DNA from 2 places in the Bradyrhizobium sp. B039 genome. Region 1 is predicted to be linked to the other one. Evidence: predicted binding sites of a transcription regulator. Region 1 holds the regulator's gene; the other holds the start of a gene.

Region 1 (16,008 bases):
ACCTCCGTCCGGACCGCCAGACCGGTCGTTGACCGATGCTGGCCGTGGCTCCCGTCATTGTCGTCCTTGCCATGGCCACGCTCGTTCCCGTCTTTCTCGTCCGTCAGATCATGCCGCGGCAGGGCTGACGGTCCCTCATGACTGGACGGATCAAGCAGGATAAATCCTGATCCGGTCCCATTTTGCTTCATCGCCCGCGCTCGGCTAGAACTCTTGCCGCCCATTCGTCCAGACTTTCCGAGCAGGAGTTTCGCCGTGGCCTTGATGCCGGTTTCTGACGCGCTCGCCGCGGTGCTGGCCGGCGCGGAGCCGCTGCCTGAAGAGATGATTCCCCTCGACGAGGCCTACCACCGCGTGCTCGCACGCGACGTCGCGGCGCGGCGTACCCAGCCGCCCGAGGCGATGTCGGCCATGGACGGCTACGCCGTGCGCGCAGCCGATGCGGCCAGGGTCGACGCGCAGCTCACCATGATCGGCGAGGTCGCGGCGGGCCGGCCGTTCGCGGGAGCGGTCGGCGCCGGCGAAGCGGTACGAATCTTCACCGGCGGCGTCGTTCCCGCCGGCGCGGACGCGGTCGTGATCCAGGAGGATACGGTCGCCGAGGGCAAGCGCATCACGATCAAGGAAGCCGCTATCGCCGGTCGGCACATCCGGCCCGCCGGCGTCGACTTCCGCGAGGGCGACGTGCTCCTTCGCAAGGGAACCCGGCTCACCGAGCGCGACCTCGCGCTCGCCGCCGGGATGAACCACCCGGACCTGCCCATCCGCCGCCGTCCGAAGGTCGCGATCCTCGCCACCGGCGACGAGCTGGTGATGCCGGGCACCACGCCGGGCCCCGGCCAGATCGTCTATTCCAACGGCTATGCCCTGCACGCCCTCGCCCGCCAGGAGGGCGCAGATACCATCGACCTCGGCGTTGCCGCCGATACGCTGGAGGCCACCACAGCCGGCATCCGCCGTGCCCGAGAGAGCGGCGCCGACATCCTGATCACGATCGGCGGCGCCTCGGTCGGCGACCACGATCTGGTCCAGCAGGCGCTGAAGGCCGAAGGCATTGCGATGGCGTTCTGGAAGATCGCGATGCGGCCGGGCAAGCCGATGATGCACGGCCGGCTAGGGGCGATGGGTGTGATCGGCCTGCCCGGCAATCCCGTGTCGTCCTATGTGTGTGGCTTCCTGTTCATGGTTCCGTTGATTCGCGCCCTGTCGGGCCGCGCCGTGATTCACCATCGTCGCGAGCGCGCCGTGCTCGGCCGCGATGTCGGTGCCAATGACCAGCGCGAGGACTATCTTCGTGCGCGCCTGGAGCGGCGCGACGACGGCATGCTTGTCGCCCTTCCCGTCAATCATCAGGATTCCTCGCTGCTTGCGAATCTCGCTGCGGCGCAGGCACTTCTCGTGCGCGCGCCGTTCGCGCCGAAGGTCGAGGCAGGCGCGCCTTGCGAGGTGCTGCGACTGCCCGCCTGAACGCACTGGTCCTGCGCGTTCCGCGAACTTTGTCGCGTTCACGGTAAATTAAGCAGTTGCGGAACACATATCGAACATATAGTGTCCGTTCATGATTTGTTTCGAGCATCTGGCGGCTCGCCGCTGAATTCACCGTCTCGGAATCGAACGACATCAACCGGGGGATTTGGTCGAGATGTTAACGCGCAAACAATACGAGCTTCTGCGATTCATCAGCGAGCGTTTGAAGGAAAGCGGTGTGCCGCCCTCCTTCGACGAGATGAAGGACGCGCTCGACCTGCGCTCGAAGTCAGGCATCCATCGCCTGATCACCGCACTGGAGGAGCGCGGCTTCATCCGGCGCCTGCCCAACCGGGCCCGCGCGATCGAGGTGATCAAGTTGCCCGAGCTGCAGGCCGCCGCTGGCAACCGCCGTGGCTTCACGCCGAGCGTCATCGAGGGCAATCTCGGCAAGGTGCGAGCGAGCTCCAGCGCGGACGAGGGCGAACGCCCCGTTGCGGTGCCGGTGATGGGCCGTATCGCGGCCGGCACGCCGATCGAAGCGTTGCAGACCCGCAGCCACACCATCAGCGTACCGCCCGACATGCTCGGCTCGGGCGAGCACTACGCGCTCGAAGTGCGCGGCGACTCGATGGTCGAAGCCGGCATCCTCGACGGCGACATGGCGCTGATCCAGCGCAATGAGAGCGCCGACACCGGCGACATCGTGGTGGCGCTGATCGACGACGAGGAAGCGACGCTGAAGCGCTTCCGCCGCCGCGGCGCTTCGATCGCGCTCGAGCCCGCCAATGCGGCCTATGAGGTCCGCATCCTGCCGCCCAACCGGGTGAAGATTCAGGGCAAGCTGATCGGCCTGTACCGGAAGTACTGAGTGTGATCCGGACTGGAGGGCCGCGTTAGCGCAAAGTGCGCAGCGGTTTTCCCTCGCGACAAGCGCAGGACGCGCTTGCGCGGAGATCATGCTCAAGCAATCACCTAAAGCGCGCCCCGCCGGTTGGCGACCCGCGCGTTGACGATTGGAGCGGACGATTGTCCGCTCCGGCTGGATAGTCTTTCTGGTTTTGCTCAGATTATCCGGCCCTCCGCTAGCGCTACATCCTCGCCACGCCGCACGAAGCCCTCATCGCTTCGTGGCCCTGGAGATCGAGGAGACAATCAATGCGCAAGATCGTTTTGACGGTGGCGCTGATCGCAGCATCCGCGTCGCAAGCCTTCGCCGCACAGTCGCACCATGCCCGCAGGGCAACGCAGACGACGAGCGAGCAATTGCGCAATGCCCGCAACGCCGTCGCGCAGCCGTCGCAACCCGCCTGGCAATATTCGGGCTGGTCGGCACCTGCTGGTCGCTGACGAAGATGCACGCCAAATGCACGGAAGCGGTTTTTGTTCCTGACGCATTTGAAAAAGATATTGTGATGGCAGCCTGCGGAGCCAAGCCGCAGATTTGCCTACAACCAAGAAGACGCTAACATGCTTCCACTCTGATAGAGGCCAGTGCCTCCGAAGGAGGCGCGGGTCGCTATCCCTGAATGAGGAGCACCCGATGTGTGACTACAGCCTGCATGCCGTCGCGACGCGTCCCGCACAAGTCGGCGAGACGATCGTCACGACCACCTTCCGCGGCACCTCGACGCGCGGCTTCGCCTCCGAGGCCGACATGTCCGTCGCGGTCTGCCTGCTGCCGGGAACGGAGCTCGCCTTCGCCGACAACGTCCGCTACGACAATCGCTGGATCTGGACGCGCACCATCAACTCCCGCGTCGGCAAGTTCGGCAAGATCGATCCGCACATTCCCGATCGCCATCATGACGCGATCGAATTCCCCGACGGCAAATACGTACTCGTGACGCAACTCGTCGAAGGCCAGCGCGCGACCGTGCTGCAATTGCCGGTGACCCAGCCGGCCGGCGAGCGTGAACACAAGCCGGAGATCATCGCTGACAGGCCGACGATCACACGCCTGCCGATCGGCTGATGCACCTCCCCCCGGCGCAGAGGTCGGGGCCGGGATTGAAATTGCCATCGCCGGCCGTGGCCGGCGAGATGGTATGATTTGCGTCTTCCGGAATCCAATCCGCCGAGATCAGGCTCGCACCTGCCCATCGCACGAAGTTTGCGCGGCCCTGCCTGAATTTTGAACGTCCGTTCCGCGGCCAGATCGCCGATGCTGTCAAAGGCTTGAGGCGGCGGACACGTTCGATGAAAACCTTCATTCGCGTCGTTGAACTCTGGGTGCCGGACCGGACGCGCATGCGGCTGGAATTCGGCGGCGGCCTCTACGGCGAAGGGCTGTCTGCGTTCAAGGCCGTGAGCGAGGACTTGCGCTTCGGATACGACGAGGGCCTTCCCGGCAAGGCCTGGGCCAGCGGCCATCCCGTGATCCTCACTAAATTCGCCAACTCCTATTTCAAGCGGACCGACCAAGCGCTCGCGGCCGGCCTCACCTGTGGCGTGGCGGTGCCGGTGTTTTCAGGCGAATTCTTGCAGGCCGTCATGGTGCTGTTCTGCGGCGACGACGAGGCGCATGTCGGCGCGATCGAGCTCTGGCACAACGATCCCGATAGCTCCCACGAGATGGGGCTCGTCGACGGCTACTATGGCACCGCCGACATGTTCGAATTCAACTCCCGCCACACCAGGTTTCCCCGCGGCTTCGGCCTGCCCGGACGCACCTGGAAAGCGGGCCTGCCGCTGATCATCAAGGACCTGCACAACGCCAGGAGTTTTCTGCGCTGGGAAGACGCCGCCGAGGTCGGGATCAATCTCGGCGTCGGCGTGCCCTATCGGACCGGCACCGACCAGACCTGGGTGCTGACTTTCCTGTCCGCACAGGCGACGCCGATTGCGCGACGCTTCGAGATCTGGGTGCCGAACGAGGCCCGTTCGGCACTGGTCTTTCGCGCCGGCGATTGCAGCGCGCAGACAGACCTTGCCGCGCTCTATGCGGACAAATCCATCGGCAGGGGCGACGGCAGCATCGGCGGAGCCTGGGCCACCGGCATGCCCGCGCTCAACGACGATCTCGGGCACGACGGCTCGGCCGCAGCCGCGGAGGCCCGCGCAATCGGACTGAGCCAGATGGTGGCCCTGCCGGTAATCGGGAGTGCTGGGCTCGAAGCCGTGCTGGCCTGGTACCTGTAGCCCGTCCGCTCAATCCTCGGCCTGCATGTCCGCCTCGAACGGCGTCGCGTCCCGGGGGGCGGCCGCCTGCGGCGCAAGGCTCACGCTGAAATCGCCCTCGCCGGCGGTCGCCGGCGACCACGGACGATCGGTGCCTCTCGCTTTCACCGCCTGAACCGCAAAGCCGTCGCCGCGCCGTGTCAGAGCGAGCGCGCCTTGCGCCGCGAGTCGCTGCCGGTCGACCACCATCGCCACACAATCCGGTGGCGCCGGTCGCGCCGTCACCACCAGCGCAGCGCGGCTGCAATCATCCGCCAGAGCGTCGATGCGCAAGGCCAGCGCGACCAGGCGCCCGTCGGCGAGCGGCGTCACGCAGCCGGCCTCGTCGCACGACACGCCGGCGGCGAGCGAGGGACTACCGGCATCGCGCGGATCGGCGTCGGCAGCCAACCACTCCTTCAGCAGAAAGCCGTCCTTGTTCGCCCGGATCATTTGCAGGTGCCCGTCCCTGCCCCGCACCGCGACACTCTGGCCGTCCCCGGCGATCAGGATATCCGGCTGCCGGCCTGCCAGCCCCCAGAGGATCGCGACCAACAGCACCAGCGCGCCTGACCAGCGTAAGGGCGTGCGCAGCAGGCCCATCACGATGATCCCGAGGCTCGCCGCGATCAGCGGCGCAATGCCGAACGCCGGGATGCGGCCGACCGCGCCCGGCAGCGCGGCCACCCAGCGCGAGACCGCGACCATCCAGTCGATGCCGATCCCCATCAGCCACCAGAACACGCCGTCGAGCCCGAACGGCGCCGCGAGCAATCCGAGCAGTCCCGCCGGCATCACCAGCGCCGACACCACCGGCATCGCCCCGAGGTTGGCAAGCACGCCGAACGGGGTGACGCGGTGGAAGTGGAAGGCGGCATAGGGCGTGGTCGCAAGCCCCGCGATCAGCGAGGCCAGAAACAGCATCGCGATCTCGCGGCCGCCCCACATCGCGATGCGCGCGGTCGCCGAATGATCGGGCGAAGCGAACAGGTTCGGCATGCCGATCTGCACCAGCGCAACCAGCCCCAGCGTTGCCGCAAACGACATCTGGAAGCTCGGATGCACCAGCGCTTCGGGCGCGACCGCGAGCACGATCAACGCGGCCACGGCAAGCGTGCGGAAGGTGATGGCGCGTCGGTCGACCATGACGGCGATCAGCACCACGGCGGTCATGAAGAACGAGCGTTGCGTCGCGACCTCCGCGCCCGAGAGCAGCAGATAGAATGCGGCGGCCACCAGCGCCGCAGCCGCCGACCATTTCTTGATGGGGAAGCCGACCGCCAGTCCCGGAATCAGAGCGAGCAGCGCGCGGACCGCGAAGAACACGACGCCGGCGACCACCGCCATGTGGTAACCGGAGATCGAGAGCACATGGCCCAGCCCTGAAATGAACATGGCATCGTTGACGGGCGTGGTGATCGCGTCGCGCCGCCCCGTCAGCAGCGCCGTCGCGATCGCGCGATTGTCGCCTTCGAGCATTGCCCGGATGCGCGCGTCGATCGCATCGCGCAGGCCCTGCATGAAGGCGGCATAGCGCAGCCGCAAGCCACCGGCATCGGGCGGCACCGCAGCCGCAATCGCCCCCATCACGAAGCCGGAGGCGCCGATGCCCTGGAAAAACATGTCGCGCGAGAAATCGTAGCTGCCGGGGCGCACCGGCGAAATCGGCGGCATCAGCCGCGCCTTCAACTGCACGAAGCTGCCGACCTCCGGCGCAGTCCCCTTGCGCACCGAGAGGCGCACGCGCTCCAGCTTCACCTCGCTCCGCTGCGCCTCCATCGCGGTGACACGCAGCACGAAACGGTCGGTGCGCTCGCGGATGTCGCGCGTCTCGACGAAGCCCGACAACGACACCGAATAGAGCGGTTTTGCGAGAACGGTGTGAGCAATGCGCGCCGTCTTCCAGGTCGCCACGGCAAAACCGGCCGCAATCGCCGCGATCATGATCGCGGGGGCGAACAGCCGGCTCCGCCGCAACAGGACGGCGCCAAGCATGAGCGCGGCCGCTATCGCGGCAACGACCCACAGCACCGGCTCGTGATCGGCGGTAAAGTAGAGTGCGATGCCGCTGCCGAAGGCGACCGGCACCCACGGCAACAGCCGCCCGGCGCCGGCCTCCGCGCGCATCCATCCGCGCAGCGCCTCGACGAGTGCGGGCCAGGCGCCATAGCCCGCCGGCGCAAACCCGCCGGCCGGAGCAGCCCGGCCAACGGGCCAGGTCCCCGCAATCCCTTGGGACCGTGCTGGCCGGCCCGGCTCCGCCATTCCCTGCACCTTGCGATACGTGACGGAGGCCGAGGCTACCGGAACGTGCAGGGCGGCGAATAGCGGTACAGATCAGGAACGAACTCGATCGAGCCCTACTTTTCCTCTTCCATCGTCACGGCGACATCCGCCTTGGCCGACAGCCGGACCTTGTTGCCCTCGACGCCGGCGACGAGGCCCCTGTCGATGAAGTGATGATGGCCCCTGTGGCTGCCCTCGCCGCTGTCCTTCTTGGTCAGCTTGATCCGATGGCCTTCGACCTTGTCGACCGTGCCGATGTGGACGCCGTCGGCGCCGATGACTTCCATATGCTCTGCGATGTTCTGCATGGTGGGCTCCTCGCTCGGGACCCACACAACGCCCGAGAGGTCCTTTCCGTTCATTCGTGACACGACCGCCCGGCGCGATGGGCGACCGTTCTGTCTCTGGACGGGGGCAGCCTGGGTTCGGGTCGATTGCGCCGAAAGTCTCATAAGGGGTCGGCCTTGGCAGGACTAAACTGCTCTCCACGCCTCCCCCGCACAGACGGGCCAGGTCGTGACAGCTCGCGGTACCGAAGGCCGCCGAAGCTCTTCTCAGGTGGTTCAAGGTTCCTCTGAGACCAGGCGTTGCGGACGCAACTCGCAATTCTCGCCTGTAGCGTCGCACACCAAACGCACTCCGCGAGCGAACTGGCGCTGAAATGCGCGAGGAGTGGGTTTGAGTTTGATAGGAGCAGCACATGGCAGTTCAAGTACCGCACGATTTCCGCCGCGTGATCGTTGCTGCATCGGTGGGAAACGTCATCGAATGGTATGATTTCTATATCTTTGGCAGCCTGGCCGCCGTTCTGTCGGTCAAGTTCTTCGAGCAATCCCACCCGGTTGCAGCCCTCCTCAGCACGATCGCTCTGTTCACTGCGGGCTTCCTGATCCGCCCCCTGGGAGCCTTCCTCTTTGGATGGATGGGTGACAGGGTCGGACGAAAATATACATTCCTCATCACGCTGAGCGGAATGGGACTGGGTACGGGGGCAATCGGGTTGATCCCGACCTACCAGTCCATAGGTCTAACGGCGGCGTTCGTTCTGTTCGGCCTGCGCATGATCCAGGGTCTGTGCCTGGGCGGCGAATATGGCGGCGCCATCACCTATGTCGCGGAGCATGTGCCGGACGACAAGCGCGGCTACTACACCGGCTGGCTACAGACCTCTCCGACTCTCGGCATCGTGGTGTCGCTGGCCGTGATCGTCCTGACTCGGACCTGGTTCGGCAATCAGGTCTTCGACGAATGGGCCTGGCGCGTTCCGTTCCTGGTGTCTTTCCTGCTGGTGGCCATCGCGATCTACATTCGGCTCCAGCTCCAGGAGACGCCGATCTTCCAGGAGATCAGGGCCCGCGGCCAAATGACGACGAACCCGTGGAAGGAGGCCTTCCTCAGCTCCAACATCAAATACATCGGGATCGCGATCGTGGTCCTGATCGGACAGGGCGTGGTCTGGTACAGCGGCCAGTTCTGGGCGCTGTACTTCCTGCAGCAGGTCTCCAAGGTGGATGCGCTGACCTCGGCCTACATCGTGGGAGCCGCGCTGCTGATCGCAACGCCGAGCCTGATCTTCTTCGGCTGGCTGTCGGACCAGATCGGCCGCAAGCCGGTGATCCTGGGCGGCATGCTGCTCGCTGCGATCACGTACTATCCGCTCTATCTGTGGCTGGGAACGGTCACGCAGCCCGGCAACATCAACTATCCGACCGCGATCTTCATCATCTTCATCCTGGTTTGCTACGTCGGGATGGTGTACGGGCCGGTCGGCGCGTTTCTGGCGGAATTCTTCCCCGCCAGGATCAGGTACACGTCGGTCTCCGTGCCGTACCACATCGGCAACGGTTGGGGTGGCGGATTGGTGCCGTTCATCACCTCGGCGGCATTCGCCGCGACCGGCAGCATCGGCTACGCGCTGATCTACCCGATTGCGGTGCCTGCGGTGTGCTTCGTGCTTGCGGTCTTCCTGATGCCGGAGACTCGCAAGATCAGCATCTGGCAACCGATCGAGCCCAGAGCCGCATTGTAACGTAACCACCTCTCCTCCGGCCGCCGCCGATGGCGGTCGGAGAGAAGCCGGCAACCTCTCGTCTCAGCCGGCGCGGTGAGGCCAGTGATCGTGCCACCAGGTGCTGAAGTCGCGATCGGTCATCAATTCCCAAGCAGCGAGCAAGATCACCAATAGGCCCGACAATACGCTGCTGACCGTGGCCGATACCGGCTCATAGCCAATGGACCAAGGCGCCAGCACCAGAGCCAAGCCCAGCAGCATTTCGCCCCACTCTTCCAGGTAGGACGGGACGACAAAGGCCTCCACGGCAAACAGCATGACGCCGAGCCCGAGTGCGATGGTGATCCAGACAGCAGCCCCGGATAAGCCGAGGACGAAGGACGACAGGACCAGCCACACGCCCACCAACAGGCTACCAGCGTCTTGCCAATGTTGGATGCGCATGATGCTCACCTCCCTTCTCGTATTGATGTGGGGGCGCACCGATGAAGAATCATCCCTCCGACCTGCGCTGTGTTGCCGCGACCAGGAGCCGGCGCCCCGTCCGGCCGCCCATGCCCCGGAAAGGACCCTTGCAAGTGCGGCGCACCAGGATGCAGACTATCGGCGCTTGACAGGTGTCAATGTCTGCCGTTCTCGGCCCACCCGGTTCGCGCCCAGAACAAGAGGGAGATGACGCCATGCGCGAAATGGAAATCCACGATTATGCGCGGCAGTTGCTGGAAGCCCATGGCCCGAAGGCCATTGCGGAGGCCGCTCAAAACGCCATCGACCTCGAGCAGAAGGGCGAGCTCGAATTGGCAAAAACCTGGCGGCACATCGAAGACGCGATGAAGCTGATGCGCGGGCCACATCAAAGCTGACTGCCGTCGCGCGAAGCTTGCCTGACTGCGGCGACAACGCCGAACGTGGACCACAGTCCGTCGCGAGCCGCCAGGTTGCGGCCCAACGGCTACGCGATCTCGGGACGCTGACCTGGGAGCGAAGCCATGGTTGCGAAATGTACGACAGCCGAAGACCTCGTGAAGGCGATCACGGACGAGAAAGTCCAGATGATCGATTTGCGGTTCACCGACCTGCCGGGGGTGTGGCAACATTTTTCCGTCCCGCCGAGCGCGGTGAATGCCGATGCACTCAATGAGGGCATCGGATTCGATGGCTCATCGATCCGAGGCTTCCAGGAGATCCAGGAAAGCGACATGCTGGTCGTCGCCGATCCGACGACGGCATTCGTCGACCCCTATAGTCCGGCCAAAACGCTGGTTCTCATCTGCAACATCCGCGACCCCGTGACCGGCCAGTCCTATAGCCGGGATGCCCGCTACATCGCCCAGAAAGCCGAAATCCACCTTAAGGGCACCGGGCGCGCCGATACGAGCTATTTCGGCCCGGAAGCGGAGTTCTTCGTCTTCGACGAGGTGCGCTACGCACAGGGCATCAACTACGCCATGCACGCAGTCGACTCCAGCGAAGGCAGCTGGAACACCGGCTCCGAGGAAGGGCCGAACCTCGGCCACAAACCGCGCCCGAAGGAGGGATACTTTCCCGTTCCCCCGACCGACAGCATGCAGGCGCTACGCACCGAAATGGTGCTGACAATGGAATCTCTGGGGATCCAGATCGAGGCCCATCACCATGAAGTCGCAACCGGCGGCCAGAACGAGATCGACATGCGCTTCACCACCCTCACCCGGATGGCCGACAACCTGATGATCTACAAATACGTGGTGAAGAACACCGCGCATCAGCACGGCAAGACCGCGACATTCATGCCGAAGCCGCTGTTCGAGGACAACGCTTCGGGCATGCACGTTCACCAATCGCTCTGGAAGGGTGAGACAAATCTGTTCTACGATAAAGGTGACTACGCCGAGTTGAGCCAGCTCGGCCGCTACTATATCGGCGGGCTATTGAGCCACGCCTGGGCGTTGTGCGGGCTTTGCGCCCCCACGACGAATTCCTATCGGCGTCTGGTGCCGGGCTATGAAGCTCCGATCAACCTCGTCTACTCCCAGCGCAATCGCTCCGCCTGCTGCCGGATTCCGATGTATTCGCCGAATCCGCGCGCCAAGCGCGTCGAGTTTCGTTCGCCGGATCCGTCCTGCAATCCCTACCTGGCCTTCGCGGCAATGCTGATGGCTGGCCTCGACGGTATCGACAAGCAGATCGACCCCGGCAGCCCGATCGACAAGAATCTCTACGACCTCCCGCCTACTGAGGCGAAGGAGGTGAAGTCCACGCCAGGATCGCTGGACCAGGCGCTCGACGCGCTCGAGCGCGATCACGCATTCCTGCTGCGCGGCGACGTCTTCACCGCCGACGTGATCGAAACCTGGCTCGACTACAAGCGCAAGAAGGAGGTCGACCCGATCCGCCTGCGACCTCATCCCTACGAGTTCCATCTCTACTACGACATCTAGCGGGCGGCGACCGCACCTGGCGGAGCCCTCCGCTGCTAGATCATCGGGACCCTCGACGAGGCATGGTGATTGACGATCTTCCAGTCGGCGTCCTCGCGCGTGATGACCCAGCTCATCTTGACGACGAGTTCCGGGCGTTCGCCCGCGAAATCGAACGACACGATCGCGGCCATGTTGATGATATCAGGACCGGCCTGCGCGGCCTGCACCTCGGAAAACGCAGCACTCGGCTTGCGCCATCGCGGCAGGCCATTGAAGTAATCGGCAACGCCGTCCCTGCCCCGATAGAGCTTCGGGTTAGAGCCGAAGAAGAACGCTCTCTTGGCATAGAGCGACGACAGCGCGGCCGCATCTAGCGTCGCGAAGCCGGAGCACCATTTCGCGATGATGGCGGAAACGATGGCGTCGGCCTCACTGCTCATGAGTGCCTCAACCTTTCGCGACTTCCTTCGCGAACGTGTCGCGCAGGCCGATGGTGCGTGAAAACACCGGCTTGCCGGGCGTCGAGTCCTTGTCGCGCACGAAATAGCCCTGGCGCTCGAACTGCATCGGCTCGGTGGAATTGCTCTCCGCCACCGATGCCTCGATGCGCGCGTCGCTGAGGATCTCCAGCGACTGCGGATTGAGATCGGCGGCAAAGTTCGAGGCGTCCGGGCTCGGGTTCGCGAACAGCTGGTTGTAGATGCGGATCTCCGCCGGCTTCGACGCTGCCGCAGGCAGCCAGTGCATGGTCGCCTTCACCTTGCGGCCGTCGGGCGCATTGCCGCCCCTGGTCGCGGGATCGTAGGTGCAGCGCAGCTCCACCACCTCGCCGTTCTCGTTCTTGATCACGCCGGTGCATTTGACGAAATAGGCGTAGCGCAGCCGGACCTCGTTGCCGGGCGACAGGCGGAAGAACTTCTTGGGAGGGTTCTCCATGAAGTCGTCCTGCTCGATATAGAGCTCGCGGCCGAACGTGATCTTCCGCGTGCCGGCGGAGGGATCGTCCGGATGGTTGATCGCATCGAGCTCCTCGGTCTGCCCCTCCGGATAGTTCTCGATCACGACCTTGAGCGGCTTCAGCACCGCCATGCGGCGCTGCGCGGTGCGGTTCAGCTCCTCGCGGATGCAGAATTCGAGCATGCCGACATCGACCACGCTGTTGGCCTTGGCGACGCCGATACGCTTGACGAATTCACGCAGCGCCGCCGGCGGCACACCGCGACGGCGCATGCCCGCCATGGTCGGCATCCGCGGATCGTCCCAACCCGCGACATGGCCCTCGCGCACGAGCTGGGTCAGCACGCGCTTCGAGAGCAGCGTGTAGGTCAGGTTCAGCCGCGCGAACTCGTACTGGTGCGGCTTCGACGGCACCGGCAGCTTCTCGATGAACCAGTCGTAGAGCGGCCGGTGGTCCTCGAACTCCAGCGTGCAGATCGAGTGCGTGATGCCCTCGATCGCGTCCGACTGGCCGTGGGCATAGTCGTAGCTCGGATAGATGCACCATGCGTTGCCGGTGCGCGGATGGTGCGCATGCAGGATGCGGTACAGCACGGGATCGCGCAGATTGATGTTGCCCGCGGCCATGTCGATCTTGGCCCGCAGCACGCGCGCGCCGTTGGGGAATTCGCCCGCCTTCATGCGGCGGAACAGGTCGAGATTCTCCTCGACCGTGCGGTCGCGGAACGGCGAGTTCTTGCCGGGCTCGGTCAGCGTGCCGCGGGAGGTGCGGATCTCCTCCTGGGTCTGGTCGTCGACATAGGCGAGCCCGTCGCGGATCAGCGTCTCCGCCCATTCGTACAGGCGGTCGAAATAATCCGAGGCAAAGAACAGGTTCTTGCCCCAATCGAAGCCGAGCCAGTGCACGTCGGCCTGGATGGAATCGATATATTCCTGCTCTTCCTTGACCGGATTGGTGTCGTCGAAACGCAGATGGCAGCGACCCGGAAACTCCTGGGCGATGCCGAAATTGAGCGCGATCGACTTGGCGTGGCCGATATGCAGGTAGCCGTTCGGCTCCGGCGGGAACCGGGTCACGATCTCCCTGTATTTGGCCTGATCGAGGTCGGCCTGGATGATGTCACGAATGAAATCGCGCCCAACCTCAGCTGCCACCGGTTCTGTCATTACGAAAATCCTGTAGGGAAATCAGCGGTCCTTCTGCCAAATTCGCGAGGCTGAGCCAAGAGCTTAAGCAAGGCCTGGCAGGTCCGCCGTGGGCTTTAGTTATGCTCCGGTCCTGCTATACACCACCGCTTCCAATGCATAGGCCCTGCCAAGAATGACCGATTCCGTCGTCACCCGCTTTGCTCCCTCGCCGACCGGCTTCCTCCATATCGGGGGTGCCCGCACGGCGCTGTTCAACTGGCTCTATGCGAAGAAGCATGGCGGCAAGATGCTGCTCCGGATCGAGGACACCGACCGGGAGCGCTCCACGGAGGCGGCGATCGGCGCCATCCTCGACGGGTTGAAATGGCTCGAGCTCGGCTGGGACGGCGACGTCATCTACCAGTTCAGCCGCGCCGCCCGCCACCGCGAGGTCGCCGAGCAGCTGCTCGCCGACGGCAAGGCCTATCGCTGCTACGCCACCGCCGAGGAGCTCACCGCCATGCGTGAGAAGGCGCGCGCGGAGGGCCGCACTCGCCTCTATGACGGCATGTGGCGGGACCGCGACCCGGCCACGGCACCGAGCGACGTCAAGCCCACCATTCGCCTGCGCGCGCCGCAGACCGGCGAGACCGTGATCGAGGACCAGGTCCAGGGCCGCGTGGTCTGGCAGAACGAGAACCTCGACGACCTCGTCCTTTTGCGCGGCGATGGCAACCCGACCTACATGCTCGCGGTGGTCGTGGACGACCACGACATGGGCGTCACCCACGTCATCCGCGGCGACGACCATCTGATCAACGCCGCCCGCCAGAAGCAGATCTATGATGCGATGGGTTGGGCGCTGCCGAGCATGTCCCACATCCCCCTGATCCACGGCCCGGACGGCTCGAAGCTGTCGAAGCGCCACGGCGCGCTCGGCGTCGACGCCTACCGCGCCATGGGGTACCTGCCGGCCGCACTCCGCAACTACCTCGTGCGGCTCGGCTGGAGCCATGGCGACCAGGAGATCTTCTCGACCGAGGAGATGATCGCGGCGTTCGACCTCTCGAGCGTAGGCCGCGCCGCTGCTCGCTTCGACTTCGCCAAGCTCGAAAACCTCAACGGCCATTACATCCGCCACGCCGACGATCAATCACTCGTGAAGATGTTCGAGGATGTGCTGGACCACGTCGTGCCCAGCCGCGACGAGCTTAAGGCCAAGTTAAACGACACCACGCGCGCGCAGCTTCTCAAGGCCATGCCGGCCCTGAAGGAGCGCGCCAAGACGCTGATCGAGCTGATCGACAGCGCCTATTTCATCTTCGCCGACCGGCCCCTGGAGCTCGATCCCAAGGCGCAGGCGCTGCTGACGCCCGACAACCGCAAGCTGATCGGCCAGCTTCATTCCGCGCTGGAGAATGTCGAGACATGGAGCGGCGCCACGACGGAAGCCGCGCTGCGCGCCTTTGCCGAGGAAAATAGTCTCAAGCTTGGCGCGGTCGCCCAGCCGCTGCGGGCGGCGCTGACCGGACGGACCACGTCGCCTGGTATATTTGAGGTTTTGGACGTGCTGGGACGCCAGGAAAGTTTGGGTCGGCTTAAGGATCAGGCCAAGGACTAGGCAAGGACCAGGCTAGACGTAAGTCGAGCATGCGCGGCGCCATCTTGCAGCGCACACAGCAATAATATACCCATCTCCCCCGTACCTTCTGGAACATCCGGCCTGCCCCACCATGTTATTGGGGCCTTCCGGGTCCGGCCCGTTTCACCATACATCGGGGACCTACGATGGACGCAAAAGCAAGCAATAAGACCGCCACGCTGACGGTCGGAAACAAGAACTACGATCTCCCGATCCACAGCGGCAGCGTCGGGCCTGATGTCATCGATATCGGCAAGCTCTACGGCCAGTCGGGCCTGTTCACCTATGACCCGGGCTTCACCTCGACCGCGAGCTGCCAGTCCAAGATCACCTATATCGACGGCGACGCGGGCGTGCTGGAATACCGCGGCTATCCGATCGAGCAGCTCGCCGAGAACGGCGACTTCCTGGAGACCTGCTACCTCCTGCTCTACGGGAACCTGCCGACCGCCGCGCAGAAGAAGGATTTCGACGACCGCGTGATCCATCACACGATGGTGCACGAGCAGATGGCCCGCTTCTTCCAGGGCTTCCGCCGCGACGCCCATCCGATGGCCGTCATGGTGGCCTCCGTCGGCGCGCTCGCCGCGTTCTACCACGACTCCACCGACATCAACGACCCGAAGCAGCGCATGATCGCTTCCATGCGCATGATCGCGAAGATCCCGACGCTGGCGGCGATGGCCTACAAGTACACGATCGGCCAGCCCTTCGTGTATCCGAAGAACTCGCTGAAGTTCGCCGAGAACTTCCTGCACATGTGCTTCGCCGTGCCGTGCGAGGAGTACAAGATCAATCCGGTGCTGGCTGACGCGCTGGACAAGATCTTCATCCTGCACGCCGACCACGAGCAGAACGCCTCGACCTCGACGGTGCGCATCGCCGGCTCCTCCGGCGCCAACCCGTTCGCCTGCATCGCCGCCGGCATCGCCTGCCTCTGGGGCCCGGCCCACGGC
Region 2 (16,008 bases), 4.0 Mb from region 1:
TCTCCGAATAGAACGAGCCGCCATAGAGCGATAGCGCCAGCGCGGAGGCCGTGATCGGCGTCATCTCGACGCCGGCGAGGATCGGCAGCGCGTAATAGAACCAGATCAGCTGCACCAGGATCGGCGTGCAGCGGAACGCCTCGATGAAGGTGAGGGCGACGAGGCGCACCGCCTTGAAGCGCGACAGGCTGCCGAACGCGCCGAACAGGCCGAACACCAGTCCGAGCACCACGATGACCACGGTGAAGCCGACGGTGACGCCGAGCCCGTTGAGAAAGAGCCAGCGATAGCTCCAGAGAATGCCGAAGTCCCAGTGATACATGCGTGCGTTTACTCGTCGCGGGTGCCGTTTGCACCGTCATTCCGGGGCGCGACGAAGTCGCGAACCCGGAATCCAGAGATTGCAGTGCGAGATTCCGGGTTCGATGCTTCGCATCGCCCCGGAATGACAGTGGGAGCTTACAACGAAACGCCCGGCGGAATGTCCGCCTCGGTCACGCCCACCAGCTCCATGTTGGTGATGATCGCGTTGCGGATGAAGCCGAGGCCCTTGTTGAAGTCGATCCAGGTGTTGACGTAGTCGCGCCAGGTCTTGTCGGTCTCGCGGCGGAAGCCGGCGTTCGACGTGGTGGCGAAGATCGGCGTCGGCAGCACGAACTGGCCGAGCGAGGGATTCTTTTTCAGCACGGTCAGCGACAGCATGGTGATCAGGCATTGCGCGTCGACGCGGCCGGTCTGGAGCGCGGCGGTGGCGTCATCGGCGGTCTTGAGGCGCGAGATCTGCGCCTTCGGTATCAGGCGGCTGACGACCTGGTCGTGCGAGGAGCCCTGGTCGACCGCGATCTTGACGTCGGGCGAGTTCAGCTCGGCCCAGGTCTTCGGCTTGAAGTCCTTCTTGCAGAGGATGCCAAAGGCGTTGTTGAAGACCGGCACGGAGAAATCGACCACCAGCGCGCGCTTCGGGGTCGGATTGAGACCGAAGAAGATGTCGATCTTGTTGGACTGCAGGTCCAGCACCGAATTGCCCCAGGTGGTCTCGGTGATCTCGAGCTCGGCTTCCATGTCGTCGGCGAGCGCCTTGGCGATGTCGATGTAAAAGCCCTTCCACTGGCCGCTGGCGAGGTCCTTCATGTAATAGGGCGCGCCGCCGCCGACCGCGCCGATCCGCATCTTCTTGGTGCGGCGGATGCGGGCGAAGGTCGATTCGTTCGGATCGGCGGCCTGGGCCACGGCCGGGGACGCCAGTGCGCCCGCGGCCATCGCGCCAACGGCGCCAAGTCCGACAATCGATGCAACATCACGACGTGTAACCATTGGGATCAATCGCTTTTCTGGTTGGATGGGGTTCCGGCAAGGTTCTAGCAAGGTGGTCTCATCAGCGAAAGCACAGCCTGTCGGCTGGGCAGACCGGGAATTGCCCGGATGCTGGGCAAACTCAACCGGTTCAAGCTGATACCCGCTTGCTTTCCCGACCTTTTGGCCCCAAATAGGGACCGGGAGATTGGCGGTGGACGAGCCACTCGCCAACCGGGTCAGGTCCGGAAGGAAGCAGCCCTAACGAGGTCCGGATCGGGTCGCTCGTCAGTCTCCTACATGTTTTTCCGAGCGAATTGCGCCGGCGGCCCTGCCGCCAGCGCGCTCCTTTCCGCAAGAGCCGGCCGAGAGAGATTTCATTGCGGATCGACCGATGACCGACGCTGGCGCCCCTCCTAACCCCGATAGCGCCAGCCAGGCTGGCAACGCGCCTTACCGGGTGCTGGCGCGCAAATACCGCCCCTCCTCGTTCGACGACCTGATCGGCCAGGAGGCCGTGGTCCGCACCGTCTCCAATGCATTCGAGACCGGGCGTATCCCGCAGGCCTGGATCCTCACCGGCGTCCGCGGCGTCGGCAAGACCACCACCGCGCGAATTCTTGCCCGTGCGCTCAACTACGAGATGCCGGACGGCTCAGTGAAGGGCCCGACCATCCACATGCCGACCTTGGGCGTGCATTGCCAGGCGATCATGGAAAGCCGGCACATGGACGTGCTGGAGATGGACGCGGCCTCGCATACCGGCGTCGACGACGTTCGCCAGATCAATGACAGCGTGCGCTACGCGCCGGCCAGCGCCCGCTACAAGGTCTACATCATCGACGAAGTCCACATGCTGTCGACGGCGGCGTTCAACGCCTTCCTGAAGACGCTGGAGGAACCGCCGGAGCACGCCAAGTTCGTGTTCGCGACCACGGAGATCCGCAAGGTTCCGGTCACCGTGCTGTCGCGCTGCCAGCGTTTCGACCTGCGCCGGGTCGAGGCCGACGTGCTGATGAAACACCTTGCCAACATCGCGGCGAAGGAAAGCGTCGAGATCGAGCCCGAGGCGCTGGGCATCATCGCGCGCGCCGCGGAAGGCTCCGTGCGCGATTCGCTGTCGCTGCTCGACCAGGCGATCGCGCATGCGGCAGGCACGGTGAAAGCCGATGCGGTCAGGCAGATGCTGGGCCTCGCCGACCGTACGCGTGTGATCGACCTGTTCGATTCGCTGGCGCGTGGCGATATCGCCGCCGCCTTCAAGGAGTTCCGCGACCAGTACGACGTCGGCGCCGATCCGATCGTCGTGCTCTCGGACCTCGCCGAGTTCGTCAATTTCGTCACCCGCGTGAAAATCGTGCCGGCGACCGCCGACAACGTCGCCTATGGCGAGACCGAGCGGGTGCGCGCGCGGGATTTCGCCTCGAAAATCTCGATGCGCGTGCTGTCGCGGATGTGGCAGATGCTGCTCAAGGGCATCACCGAGGTGCAGGCCGCGACGCGCCCCGCCGCCGCCGCCGAGATGGTGCTGGTGCGCATCGCCTATGTCGCCGACCTGCCGACGCCGGACGAGGCGATCCGGATGCTGGAGCAGAACGGCGGCGGCTCGCCGGTCGTGAGCGGCGGCAGTGCGGCGCGTAGCGCGCCGGCCGCGCCGGTTGCGTCTGCTGCGCCTGTCGCCTCGGCCGCGCCCATGCGCGCGCCGACCTCATCGCCGTCATCGTTCGGCGGCGGTGCTGCCCGGCCGCAGATGGCGGCGCCCGCGCCGGATCCGCAGGCCGCGGCACCCCAGCTGCGCATCACGAGCTTCACCCAGCTCGTCGCGCTTGCCGGCCAGAAGCGCGACATCATGACCAAGGCCGCGCTCGAAGCCGACATGCGCCTCGTCCGTTTCGAGGAGGGCCGGCTGGAAGTCGCGCTCGAGCCCAATGCCTCCAGGACCATGATCACCGAGCTCGCGCGCAAGTTCGAACTCTGGACCGGCCGGCGCTGGACCGTGATCGTCTCCAACGAGCAGGGCCAGCCGACGCTGCGTTCGGTGAACCAGGCCGCCAAGCAGGAGCATGCGCGTACCGCGGAGGCCGATCCGCGCGTGCAGGAGGTACTGTCGCGCTTCCCCGGATCGAAGGTCGTCGAGGTCCGCAGGCTTGCCCCCGAGACGCCGGAATCCAATATTAACGCCGACTATGGCAGTGACGATCCGCCCGACGGTTCCGATACCGACGACGATCTCTGAGCCTATCTTTCCAAGGACACGGGACTATGGCTGACTTTCTCGGCATGATGAAGCAGGCGGCGCAGCTGCAATCCAAGATGCAGGAGATGCAGGACGCGCTCGGCAATGTGGAGGTCGAAGGCATCTCCGGCGGCGGCCTCGTCGTGGTGCGTATGACCGCGAAGATGGACGTCAAGGGCGTGAAGATCGATCCCTCGCTGATGAAGGCGGAAGAGCGCGAGGTGCTCGAGGACCTGCTCGTGACCGCGCTCGGCGATGCCCGCCGCAAGGCGGAGGCCGCCGTGCAGGAGAAGATGCAGTCGCTCACCGGCGGGCTCGGCCTGCCGCCGGGGCTGTTCGGCCAGTAACATGGGCGCGGTTGCAGGTCCCGAAATCGAGCGGCTGGTGCAGCTTCTCGCACGGCTGCCGGGCCTCGGTCCGCGCTCCGCGCGGCGCGCCGCGCTGCATCTGATCAAGAAGCGCGAGGCGCTGATGATGCCGCTGTCCTCGGCCCTCCAGGTCGCGCTCGACAAGGTCCAGGTCTGCAAGACCTGCGGCAACATCGACACGCAAAACCCCTGCACCGTCTGCACCGATCCGAAGCGCGATCCCGCGATCATCGTGGTCGTCGCCGATGTCGCCGACCTCTGGGCGCTGGAGCGGGCCAATGCCACTCAAGGGCGCTATCATGTGCTGGGTGCGACATTGTCGCCGCTCGACGGCGTCGGCCCGCAGGATCTCACCATCGACGCGCTGGTCGCGCGCGCACATGCTGCCGAGGTCCACGAAGTCATCCTGGCGCTGAACGCGACGGTCGACGGCCAGACCACGGCGCACTACATCACCGACCTGCTTCAGGACGCCAACGTAAAAGTAACCCGGCTCGCCCATGGTGTGCCGGTCGGCGGCGAGCTTGATTATCTCGATGAAGGTACGCTATCGGCCGCGATGCGGCAGCGGACCCTGTTCTAGCTATCCTACAGACCCCACGGAACGGACGACATGACGAAACTTTTCGCCACTCGATTGGCTTTGGCCGCGACGATGATGCTGCTGGTGACGCCGGCCATCTCCGCGCAGCAGGACGACGCGGCGCCGCCGGCGCCCAAGCCCGGCAAGCCGATCAACACCGGTGACGTGCTCTCGGGCGAGCTGAACGCAATGAAGGTGCGCGACGTCAAGAACGCCGGCAAGCGGATCGCGATGTATCAAATCACCTCCGAGCCGCGCCGCCTGCCGGCGCCGAACGGGCTCTGCAATCTCGAAACCGGCCCAGAGACCTTCCAGCTCGTTCCGAGCGGCGACGCGCAGGCCACGCAGCTGAAGACCTTCGTCGGCAAGGAAATCTCGATCAAGGTCGACGAAGTCGCCTGCGCCAGCGACCCCGGCCAGATGAGCGAAGCCGTGGTCACGAAGTGGAGCATCATCAAGAAGCAGTAGGGGGTGATTCGCGACGCCTTCTCCACAACTCCGGTGTCATCGCCCGCGAAGGCGGGCGATCCAGTACCCCGCGGCTTCTCGGTCAATCACAACTGTCTCTGGAATACTGGATGCCCCGCCTTCGCGGGGCATGACAGCAGTGGTGGTCACACCCTTACCGGCCCCAGCTCTTCGAAATGCCCGCGCTTCTGCAGCCATGTCAGCAGGACCAGGCTCGGGATCGCCACCAGCACGCAGATCACGAAGAACAGCGGCCAGCCGGTCGCCTTGGCGACATAGCCGGCCACCGACGACAGATAGGTGCGTCCTACCGCGGCGAGCGCGGTGAGCAGTGCGTATTGCGTCGCCGTGTGCAGCGGGTTCTGGCACAGCGCGGAGAGGTAGGCGACGAAGATCACGGTGCCGATGGCGCTGGTGAAATTCTCAGCTGTGATGGCGAAGGCGAGCGCCCATTGGCTGGTGCCGACGAAGGCCAGCCAGGAGAAGGAAAGGTTGGCGAGCGCCTGCACCACGCCGCCGATCCACAAGCACGTCGCCAGCGGGTAGCGTCGGGCAAGGAAGCCGCCTGCAAAGCCGCCGATCAGCGTCGCCGCAAGGCCGACGCCCTTCACGATCGCCGCATAATCGTTGCGGGAGAAGCCGAGGTCGATCACGAACGGCGCCGTCATGGTGCCGGAGAAGGCGTCGGTGAACTTGAACAGCACGACGAAGGCAAGCGCGGCGAGCGCGTCCTTGCGCGCCAGGAATTCCGAGAACGCGCCGATCGCCGCGTGCAGCACGCGCGCGAACGCCGTATCGGCCTGCGTTGCGGCTTCCGCCCGCACCGACTGCTCGGGCTCGGTCGCGGCCAGCGCGGTGATCGTGCCGATCAGCACCATCGCCGCCATCACCACATAGCCCCACATCCAGGCTGATGTGCGCGAAATGCCGGTGCTCTCGAAACCGGAGACGATGAACAGCGCGCCCGCGGTCGAGACCAGCATGCCGATGCGATAGGCCGCGACATAGGATGCCATGCCGGCGGCCTGCTCGCTCTCCGGCAGGCTCTCGACGCGGAAGGCGTCGACCACGATGTCCTGCGTCGAGGACGTCGTCGCCACCAGCAACGCGCCGAGCGCGACGTAGAACGGCGAGCGCGCGGGATCGGTCAGCGCCAGCAGCAGGATGGCGATGATCAGCAGCAGCTGCGAGAACAGCAGCCAGCCGCGGCGCCGTCCGAACGCGCGCGTGAACAGCGGCACATGCAGCGCGTCCACCAGCGGCGCCCACAAAAATTTCAGCGTGTAGGGCGTGCCGACCAGCGCAAACAGCCCGATGGTCCCGAGATCGACCCCGGCCTCGCGCATCCACACCAGCAGCGTCGAGCCCGACAGCGCCAGCGGCAGGCCGGACGAGAAGCCGAGGAACAGCACGATCAGCACCCGCGGTTGCAGGTACACGGCAAGGCTGTCGCGCCAGGAGGCGGCGGGGGCATCAGCGCTGGTTTGGACGGTTCCGGAGGTCGCGTCGGGTGCGGTCATGGGGGGGTGTTAGCAGATTCTGGGGGAAAAGACTCTCGCGGTAGCCGTGAGGCGGGAGAGCCTCCAACATCCTCGGCGTCATCGTCCGCGAAGGCGGACGATCCAGTACTCACGGGCGTCCCGGTTCATTCACGACCGCCGCGGAATACTGGATGCCCCGCCTTCGCGGGGCATGACAGTTACGGGGCATGACGGTGTCATGGTGGTCCGGCTATCTCAGGATAGAGATCATCCCAATTCGGGTTGTGCTGCTCGATCAAGCGGATCTTCCAGGCCCTGTTCCACTTCTTGAGCCGCTTCTCTCGTTTGATCGCATTCTCGGGGTCGTCGAATTGCTCGAAATAGACAAGCCTCGCGACGTCATATTTCTCTGTGAAACTCTCGATCAGCTTTGACTTGTGCTCCGCCACGCGGCGGATGAGATCATTCGTCACGCCGATATAGAGCGTGCCGCCGATCTTGCTGGCGAGGATATACACATAGTAATGGTGTGCGCCCATACAGACCATCTCACCGGTGTCATCGTCCGCGAAGGCGGACGATCCAGTACTCCGCGGCGTTTCGGCTCAACAACGACTGTCACGGCGTACTGGATGCCCCGCCTTCGCGGGGCATGACAGTGTGCTAAAAAATCTACTCCCCCGCCTGGAGCTTCCTCGGGAACAACTCGGCCGCGCCCGTCGCCACCAGGTGCGGGCCCTCCGCGGGCGCGTCCGCCTTGCTGAAATCCAGCTCCTCGATCCGCCCCGCGCGCTTCTCGATCTTGTCGGCGGAGATCAGCACCTGGCGGACGTCCTCGTTCACGTCGGCAAAATGCTTCTGGAGCTTCAGCACGCGGTCGCGCAAGCGGCCGAGATCGTCGCCGAGCTTGATGACCTCGGTGCGGATCTGGTCGGCGGCATCGCGCATGCGCGCGTCCTTCATGATCTGCTGCATCACCTGGATCGCCAGCATCAGCAGCGAGGGCGACACCAGCACGACGCGGGCGCGATAGGCCTTCTGGATCACGTCGTCGAAGCCGTCATGGATCTCGGCGTAGACCGATTCCGACGGCACGAACATCAGTGCCATCTCCTGGGTCTCGCCGGTGACGAGATATTTTTCCGCGATGTCGCTGACATGCTTCATCACGTCGCCGCGCAGCCGCTGCGTGGCGATGCGCTTCTCCTCGTCGGTGCGGGCGTCGTGCAGCGCGGTCATCGCCTCGAGCGGAAACTTCGCATCGATGCAGAGCGGGCGCTGGTCGGGCAGGAACACGACGCAGTCCGGCCGCTTGCCGGTCGAGAGCGTGAACTGGAACTCGTAGGCGCCCTTCGGCAAGCCGTCCTGGACGATCGCCTCCATCCGGGCCTGGCCGAAGGCGCCGCGCGACTGCTTGTTGGCGAGCACGTCGCGCAAGGTCGTCACCTGCGTGGTGAGGTCGGTGAGGTTCTTGTGCGCGTTGTCGATGATGCCGAGCCGCTCGTGCAGGGCGTGCAGGCTCTCCATGGTGTTGCGGGTCGAGTGCTCCATGGACTGGCCGACGCGATGGGTGACCGAATCCAGCCGCTCGTTGACCGCCCGTGCCATCTCGGCCTGGCGGCCGGCCAGCGCCTGGGTCATGGCATCGACCCGGCCCGAAGCCTCGCTCTGGGCGTGCAGCATCTGGCTGATGCGCTCCTCGAGCTCGTCGGCGCGGATCGCATTGGCCATCGCGAGTTCCGCCCCGCGCCGCCCCGAGCGTGCAATGACCACGGCGATCACAACCAGCAGGATGAGGACCAGGACGCCGAAGCCGATCAGCGCGTCGATCGTGCGCACCGGCCAGTCGCCAGCCACGAAAATGATCTCGTTCATGCCTGTCCTTCTAGCCGATTCGGCTGCTGGCACGAACGAATAGCGAACATTTATGGTAAATGCCCCGTTAATTTTTATGGTTAACAAAAGCTGAAGTTTTATGGTTAGCGGATCGTTAACGCGTTCCGGGCCTCATTGACCGCTTGTCGCGCCCGGCTTAAATCGCCCGCCATGGCCCTCAGAGAAATCATCATCCTGCCCGACAAGCAGCTGCGTCTGGTCTCCAAGCCGATCGAGAAGGTCACGACGGAGATCCGCAAGCTTGCCGACGACATGTTCGAGACCATGTACGACGCGCCCGGCATCGGGTTGGCGGCGATCCAGATCGCCCAGCCGCTGCGGCTGATCACCATGGACCTCGCCAAGCGCGACGAGAACGGCGAGACCAAGCCGGAGCCGCGCGTCTTCATCAATCCGGAAGTCATCGCCTCGTCCGAGGAATTGTCGGTCTACGAGGAAGGCTGCCTGTCGATCCCCGAATATTACGAGGAGGTCGAGCGGCCTGCGAAGGTGCGCGTGCGCTTCACCGATCTCGACGGCAAGGTGCACGAGGAGGACGCCGAAGGCCTCTACGCCACCTGCATCCAGCACGAGATCGACCACCTCAACGGCGTGTTGTTCGTCGACTATCTGTCGAAGCTGAAGCGCGACCGCGTGCTGAAGAAGTTCGAGAAAGCCGCCAAGCGCGCGGAGTGAGGTTCTCCGTCATTCCGGGGCGATGCGCAGCATCGAACTATGGTGCGCAATTGCGCACCTGAGAATCTCGAGATTCCGGGTTCGGCTCTTCGAGCCGCCCCGGAATGACCGTAATTGGATCACGTTCCTCGCAGGTTTTTCCGATGCCCCTTCGCCTGATCTTCATGGGCACGCCCGATTTCTCCGTGCCGACGCTGCTCGAGCTCGTCGCGCATGGCCATGAGATCGTGGCCGTCTATACCCGCGCGCCGAAGCCGGGCGGGCGGCGCGGCCTGCAGTTGCAGCCGACCCCGGTCGAGGAAGCCGCGCGAAGACTCGGCGTTCCCGTGCTGACGCCGAAGACGCTGAAGACAGAGGAGGCGCTGGAAGAATTTCGCGCCTTTGACGCCGATGCCGCCGTCGTCGTCGCCTACGGCATGATCCTGCCGCAGGCCATCCTCGATGCGCCGAAGCTCGGCTGCTACAATCTGCACGCCTCGCTCTTGCCGCGCTGGCGCGGCGCCGCGCCGATCAACCGCGCGATTATGGCTGATGATGCCGAAAGCGGCGTGATGGTGATGAAGATGGATGTCGGCCTCGACACCGGCGATGTCGCCATGGCCGAGCGGCTGGCGATCACGGACACCATGACCGCGGCCGACCTGCACGATCGTCTCTCGCGCCTCGGCGCCGACCTGATGGTCCGCGCCATGGCCGCGCTCGACCGCGGGGGGCTCCAGCTCAAGAAGCAGAGCGAGGACGGCGTCACCTATGCGGCCAAGATCGACAAGGCTGAGGCGCGGATCGACTGGACCAAGCCCGCACGGGCGGTGCTGCGCCACATCCACGGCCTGTCGCCGTTCCCCGGCGCCTGGGCCGAGCTCGCAGGCGTCAGCGAGAACGCGCGCGTCAAAATCCTGCGCTGCGAGCTCGCCAAGGGCTCGGGCGCGCCGGGCGAGGTGCTCGACGACCGGCTCACCATCGCCTGCGGCGAGGGCGCGATCCGCATCATCGAGCTGCAGCGCGAAGGCAAGGCGCGGATGCAGGCCACGGACTTCTTGCGTGGTGTGCCGCTGAAGGCGGGCGCCAAATTCACCTGACACTGTCATACCCCGCGAAGGCGGGGTATCCAGTACGCCGAGGCTTCTCGGTCGAACGGATAGGCCGCGGCGTACTGGATCGCCCGGTCAAGCCGGGCGATGACGGCAGAATTGGAAACGATGCCCCGCTACAAGCTCACCATCGAATATGACGGCGCGCCGTTCTTCGGCTGGCAGGTGCAGGACACGCTGCCGTCGGTGCAGGGCGCACTGGAAGCGGCGGTGAAGGCGATGACCGGTGCGGATCTGCGGGTGCATGGCGCGGGTCGCACCGATGCCGGCGTGCATGCGCGCGGTCAGGTCGCGCATGTCGATATCGAGAAGCAGTTTCCGCCGGGCCGCTTTCGCGACGGGCTCAATGCGCATCTGCGGCCGCATCCGATCGCTGTGCTCGAGGCCGAGATCGTACCCGATACTTTTGAAGCGCGCTTCTCGGCCGTGAAGCGCCACTATCGCTACCGCATCGTCAACACCCGCGCCAATCTCGCCCTCGACGTCGGCCACGCCTGGCGCGTGCCGCGCCGGCTCGATGCCGAGGCGATGCATGCGGCCGCGCAGCGCCTGCTCGGCAAGCACGATTTCACGACCTTTCGCGACACCGAGTGCCAGGCCAAATCGCCGGAGAAGACGCTCGACCAACTCGACGTGCTGCGCGACGGGCGCGAGATCACCATCATCACCTCGGCGCGCTCGTTCCTGCACAGCCAGGTGCGCTCGATGGTGGGGTCGCTGGTCTGGGTCGGCGAAGGCCGCTGGACCGCGGACGATCTTTCCGCAGCGCTGGCCGCCCGCAACCGCGCCGCCTGCGGCATCGTCGCGCCGCCGGACGGGTTGTATCTGGTGAAGGTAGATTATTAGAAGAGAGACGGGAGGCGGGAAACTCTCGCGACACCCGCCACTGTCATTCCCCGCGAAGGCGGGGAATCCAGTACGCCGCGGCCTCTCGGTTCAATCACGGCTGTCTCTGGAATACTGGATCGCCCGCTTTCGCGGGCGATGACAGCGGAATTCCAGGAGGCGCTATCGCCTCACCCAAAATACCGCGTCAGTATCCCCCGATACACCTTCGTCAGCTTTTCCAGATCCTTCACCGGCACGCGCTCGTCGACCTGGTGCATGGTCTGTCCCACCAGACCGAACTCGATCACCGGGCAGTAGCTCGAGATGAAGCGCGCGTCCGAGGTGCCGCCGCTCGTCGACAGCTCCGGCTTCCGCCCCGTGATCTCCTCGATCGCGGACACGGCGAGATCGGTGAACGGACCCGGCTTGGTCACGAACACGTTGGAGTTCGACGGCTCCCAGACGATGCGAGCCTTGATGCGGTTGCCGCAAGCCTTTGCCAGCCGCGTCTCGACCAGCTCGCGCAGGCTCGCTTGCGTATGGTTGTCGTTGTAGCGGATGTTGAATTTTGCGCGGGCCTCGCCGGGGATGACGTTGTTGGCCTTGTTGCCGACGTCGACCGAGGTGAATTCGAGATTGGAGGCCTGGAATTGCGCGCTGCCATGGTCGAGCGGCTCGTCGGAGATCGCCACGATCAATCGCGAAATGTCCGGCACCGGATTGGAGGCGCGGTGCGGATAGGCGACATGGCCCTGCACGCCGTCGACATACAGCGTGCCGGATTGCGAGCCGCGTCGGCCGACCTTGATGGTGTCGCCGAGCGTCTCGACATTGGAGGGCTCGCCCAGCACGCAATGATCGAATGTTTCGCCGCGCTCGGCGGCCCACTTCAGAAGTTTGATGGTGCCGTTGATGGAGACGTCTTCCTCGTCGCCGGTGATCAGGAACGAGATCGAACCCGTGCCGTCGCCGCGCGGCTTGCCGCCGTTGGCGGCGAGATGCTCCAGCACGGCTGCGACCGAGCAGGCGATGCCGCCCTTCATGTCGACCGCGCCGCGGCCGTGCAGAAAACCGTCCTTCACCTCGCCGGAGAATGCGCCGACGCTCCAGGCGCTCTCGTCGCCAGCCGGCACCACGTCGGTGTGGCCGGCGAAGGTGATGTGCGGCCCTTCGCTGCCGATCCGCGCATAGAGATTGTCGACGTCGGCGGTGCCGGGCTCGCTGAACGTCACGCGCTGGCAGGTGAAGCCGGCGGCGTTGAGGGCGTTTTCAAGCACCCCGAGTGCGCCGGCATCGGCCGGGGTTACCGAGGGGCAGCGGATGAGATCGCGGGCAATCGAGAGAGCATCGGTCATGCGCCCCGCTTAACATGCATGCCGCCGGGTGGGCTAGCACTGGGCGGGACAATTTCGATCTCGCGGCTCTGGTCCCAGCCTTGCGCAGGCGACGCGGCCGATGCCGAACTGTCCTCGATCTCGATGAGCGGATCGGGGCCGAACCGGTTGTGGCCCGAGGTGCCGGGCCGGCAGAACATTTCGACGAGGCCCCACAGCCACAGGATCGAAACCGCCAGGCTGAACGGAAGCATCCAGTTTGTGTTGGGCAGCAGGTCCGCGAACTGGCTGAACAGGCCGGGCACGACGAAGAACGGAACGATCCACCAGCCGCTCCTGTCGCGATCGTGCAGTCGCTTGATCGTAGTCGCGAGATAAATCCAGAAGAACAGCGCCATGCCGGACGCCTTGAGGATCGAGGTCGCGCGATCGGCGGATGCCAGCGAGCGGGAGGCTCGGGGATCGACCAGCTTGAACAGGTCGTCGAGACCGAAGTCGAAATCGAGGTCGATGGCGAGCTTCAAGGTGGATCTGGTCCCTCCGAGGATCCCGATGACCTGACCGACGATCTCCAGCAAGCCCGCCAGCAGCGCAACGATCAGCAGCGCCTGCCATAGCAGGGCGCGGTTGATGCGGCCGTCGAAGCGGAAGAGGTACCAGGTCCAGTCCATGGCGAAGGTTCCGGGCGGCGGAGGCCGTCCGGGAATTGGTCGCGATGGAGGGAGGGAGGGTTCGATAGGTGCCGCAAGGGGCTCTTCACCTCTCCCCGCCTGCGGGGAGAGGTCGGATCGCCTCGGCGATGCGAAGCATCGTCCGGAGCGATCCGGGTGAGGGGGTACAGGTCTCACGGCAATCTCATCCGTGGAGAGAGGCCCCTCACCCCAACCCTCTCCCCGTAAGAACGGGGAGAGGGGGAGGAGAGAGTCTTAATCCCGCAGCAGCTCGTTGATGCTGGTCTTCGACCGCGTGCGCTCGTCGACGCGCTTGACGATCACGGCGCAGGCGGTGCTCGGGCCGATATGGCCGTTCTTCATCGGCTTGCCGGGCAGCGCGCCGGGCACCACGACCGAATATTCAGGCACTTCGCCGATGAAGACCTCGCCGGTGTCGCGGTCGACGATCTTGGTCGAGGCGCCCAGGAACACGCCCATGGCCAGCACCGCGCCCTTGCGCACGATCACGCCTTCGGCGACCTCGGAGCGCGCGCCGATGAAGCAATCGTCCTCGATGATCACGGGCTCGGCCTGGAGCGGCTCGAGCACGCCGCCGATGCCGGCGCCGCCGGAGATGTGCACGCGCTTGCCGATCTGCGCGCAGGAGCCGACGGTGGCCCAGGTGTCGACCATCGTGCTCTCATCGACGTAGGCGCCGAGATTGACGAAGGACGGCATCAGCACGACGTTCTTGGCGATGAAGGCCGAGCGGCGCACCACCGCGCCCGGCACCGCGCGAAAGCCGGCATCGCGAAAACGGTTCTCGCCCCAGCCTTCGAACTTCGAGGGCACCTTGTCCCACCAGGTCGCCTGGCCCGGACCACCGGGAATGACGCCCATGTCGTTGAGGCGGAAGGACAGCAGCACGGCCTTCTTCAGCCACTGATTGACCTTCCACTTGCCGTCGGCCCCGCGCTCGGCAACGCGTGCCTCGCCCTTGTCCAGAGTCTCCAGCACATGGTCCACGGCCTCGCGCACCTCGCCCTTGGTCGAGGTCGAGATGCCGTCACGCGCGTCGAAGGCGCTGTTGATGGTGGATTCGAGGGCGGACAGGGACATCGGGATTTCCTCTTCGGAACGGGAATTTTGACGGATTGGGGCGCTTTTTCGGGATTTGGCAGGGGAGAGTCAAGGCATACTCCGCTGTCGTCCTCCATCCCCCACCGTCGTCCTGGACCAGCGCAGCGAAGCGGAGCGGCGATCCAGGACCCATGACCCCAGCGAGGAGTTTAACGACGACTCGTGGTTGTCAGTCTCGCGCCGCAGCCTCTCCCTGGGGTCATGGGTCCTGGCTTTCGCCGGGACGACGGCGGTCAGTGAGGCGACAACCCCGCCAAAAACCCCGCCAGATCGTCCGTGACGTGGTCGACATGGGCGGCGTCGCGGCCCTCCAGTTCCCAGTCCTCGCGCACCACTTCCTTGGTGCCGTCGGGCACCACCAGCACGGTGGTCATGCCGAGTTCGTGCGGGACGGTGAGGTTGCGGGCGAGGTCCTCGAACATCGCGGCGCGGGCGGGATCGACGGCATGGTCGCCGAGGAATTTCCGGTAGGTCTGCGGGGCCGGCTTGGGCTCGAACTCGGCCGCGATGATGTCGAACACGCCGTCGAAATGGGTGGCGAGGCCGAGCCGTGCCAGCACCGCATCGACATGGTCGACCGAGCCGTTGGTCAGGATCAGCTTGCGTCCCGGCAGCTTTGCGATGGCCGCGCCGAGCGCCGGATTCGGCTCCAGCGGCGAATGGTCGATCTTGTGCACGTAGGCGAGATAGTCGTCGGCGCGCACGCCGTGCAGGGTCATCATGCCGCGCATGGTGGTGCCGAAGCGTCGGTAGTAGTCCTTCTGGATATGGCGCGCTTCCTCAGGGCTGACGTTCAGCCAGTTGCACACGAACTCGCCGATCCGCGCATCGACCTGCTGCCACAGATTGACATGATGCGGATACAGCGTGTTGTCGAGGTCGAACACCCAGGTGTCGACATGGGTGAAGGCGCGGGGTGGGTTCATTGCAACTCTCTATCCGTTGACCGAGGCCGTGGCCCCGCCTTCAATCGTCGTCCTGGCGAAAGCCAGGACCCATACTCCGTGACCGATCATTGGGGCAATCTGGTCGTCGTTCTTCGCCAAACCCGATCCTGGGGCAATGGGTCCTGGGTTTCGCCAGGACGACGGCGCAATGTGTAGCGCCATCATCACATCACATCACGGCATCGCAAACCGCAGCGTCCTGCCGCCGCTCGACATGTCGACCGCGCCAAAACCCGTCGCCGCAAACCCGCGCGCGCCGCAATCGGTCTGCTCAACGGTCTCGAACTTGGTCTCGCGCGTGCAGAGCTGCTTCTCGCCGCCCCAGTTCAGTGGCTTGTCCTTCAGCTTGACGGCGCGGTTGTCGGCGTCGACGGCTTCCGCGAAGCTGAAGATCTGCTTCGGCTGGCCGCTCACGTCGGGGTGCAGGCACTTGCCGGGGTCGATGCGGTACCAGCCGCGGCTCGTCACCGACTTGCCGTCGTCGGTGGCGATCGCCGCCATCACCTTGTGCGGGGTGTCGTTGCACCAGGTCAGGCCGCTCGGCGACGGCGTCTGCGTCGCGTCGACCATGGTCTTGAAGAAATTTGGCGACGACACGGCGTCGGACGGCAGCCCGCGGCTCTTCAGGAACGCAGCCAGCGCTGCTTGCGTCTTCGGTCCGTCGACACCGTCGATCGCCCCGACGTCATAACCGATGATCACCAGCAGCCGCTGGATGCCGGCGAGGCGCGCCTGCTCGTCGTCATATTCGGAATCCTCGGCGAGATACGTCACCAGGTTGCCGTCGTCGCCTTGCGTCGGCGTCACCTGCGTGAAGGGGACTTGCGTCTGGCCGCTGCGGCATTGCCGCGCGGCCGCAATGACGAAATTGTCCTGGGCGACGCACAGCATGTCGTTGCCGTTCTGCGGGATCGGCGAGGCGCCATAGACGCCGAGCGCGCGGGCATTGAGCAGGATGCGGTCGGCGGTCAGCGTGCCCTGCACCACCACGCGGCAGGTGGCGGGATCAATCCTG

Evidence for each region. Region 1 encodes LexA, which represses DNA repair genes until DNA is damaged. Its sites were predicted from a motif close to TGTTCNNNNTGTGTTCNG; they were not measured.
Region 2: rmuC (DNA recombination protein RmuC) is a predicted target of LexA. The motif match lies at 8,336-8,353, and genes of this name have one in related genera.

Annotation. Positions count from the first base shown of each region.
Region 1 is NZ_CP152416.1:4,918,860-4,934,867, forward strand. It holds gene AAFG50_RS22985 (hypothetical protein) at 1-32, shown strand, start outside; gene glp (gephyrin-like molybdotransferase Glp) at 256-1,467, shown strand; gene lexA (transcriptional repressor LexA) at 1,643-2,338, shown strand; gene AAFG50_RS23000 (hypothetical protein) at 2,626-2,817, shown strand; gene AAFG50_RS23005 (hypothetical protein) at 3,011-3,442, shown strand; gene AAFG50_RS23010 (GAF domain-containing protein) at 3,667-4,608, shown strand; gene AAFG50_RS23015 (ComEC/Rec2 family competence protein) at 4,618-6,891, opposite strand; gene AAFG50_RS23020 (DUF2171 domain-containing protein) at 6,987-7,220, opposite strand; gene AAFG50_RS23025 (MFS transporter) at 7,613-8,941, shown strand; gene AAFG50_RS23030 (SPW repeat protein) at 9,005-9,367, opposite strand; gene AAFG50_RS23035 (hypothetical protein) at 9,604-9,786, shown strand; gene glnA (type I glutamate--ammonia ligase) at 9,913-11,343, shown strand; gene AAFG50_RS23045 (nuclear transport factor 2 family protein) at 11,379-11,765, opposite strand; gene AAFG50_RS23050 (glutamine--tRNA ligase/YqeY domain fusion protein) at 11,773-13,449, opposite strand; gene gltX (glutamate--tRNA ligase) at 13,604-15,031, shown strand; gene gltA (citrate synthase) at 15,199-16,008, shown strand, end outside.
Region 2 is NZ_CP152416.1:895,917-911,924, forward strand. It holds gene AAFG50_RS04185 (amino acid ABC transporter permease) at 1-322, opposite strand, end outside; gene AAFG50_RS04190 (transporter substrate-binding domain-containing protein) at 460-1,314, opposite strand; RNA gene ffs (signal recognition particle sRNA small type) at 1,497-1,593, shown strand; gene AAFG50_RS04200 (DNA polymerase III subunit gamma/tau) at 1,688-3,529, shown strand; gene AAFG50_RS04205 (YbaB/EbfC family nucleoid-associated protein) at 3,556-3,876, shown strand; gene recR (recombination mediator RecR) at 3,878-4,480, shown strand; gene AAFG50_RS04215 (hypothetical protein) at 4,511-4,948, shown strand; gene AAFG50_RS04220 (MFS transporter) at 5,095-6,468, opposite strand; gene AAFG50_RS04225 (GIY-YIG nuclease family protein) at 6,666-6,968, opposite strand; gene rmuC (DNA recombination protein RmuC) at 7,102-8,304, opposite strand; gene def (peptide deformylase) at 8,476-9,000, shown strand; gene fmt (methionyl-tRNA formyltransferase) at 9,144-10,079, shown strand; gene truA (tRNA pseudouridine(38-40) synthase TruA) at 10,200-10,937, shown strand; gene dapE (succinyl-diaminopimelate desuccinylase) at 11,108-12,274, opposite strand; gene AAFG50_RS04255 (DUF805 domain-containing protein) at 12,271-12,924, opposite strand; gene dapD (2,3,4,5-tetrahydropyridine-2,6-dicarboxylate N-succinyltransferase) at 13,180-14,025, opposite strand; gene AAFG50_RS04265 (pyrimidine 5'-nucleotidase) at 14,280-14,972, opposite strand; gene AAFG50_RS04270 (DUF1036 domain-containing protein) at 15,168-16,008, opposite strand, start outside.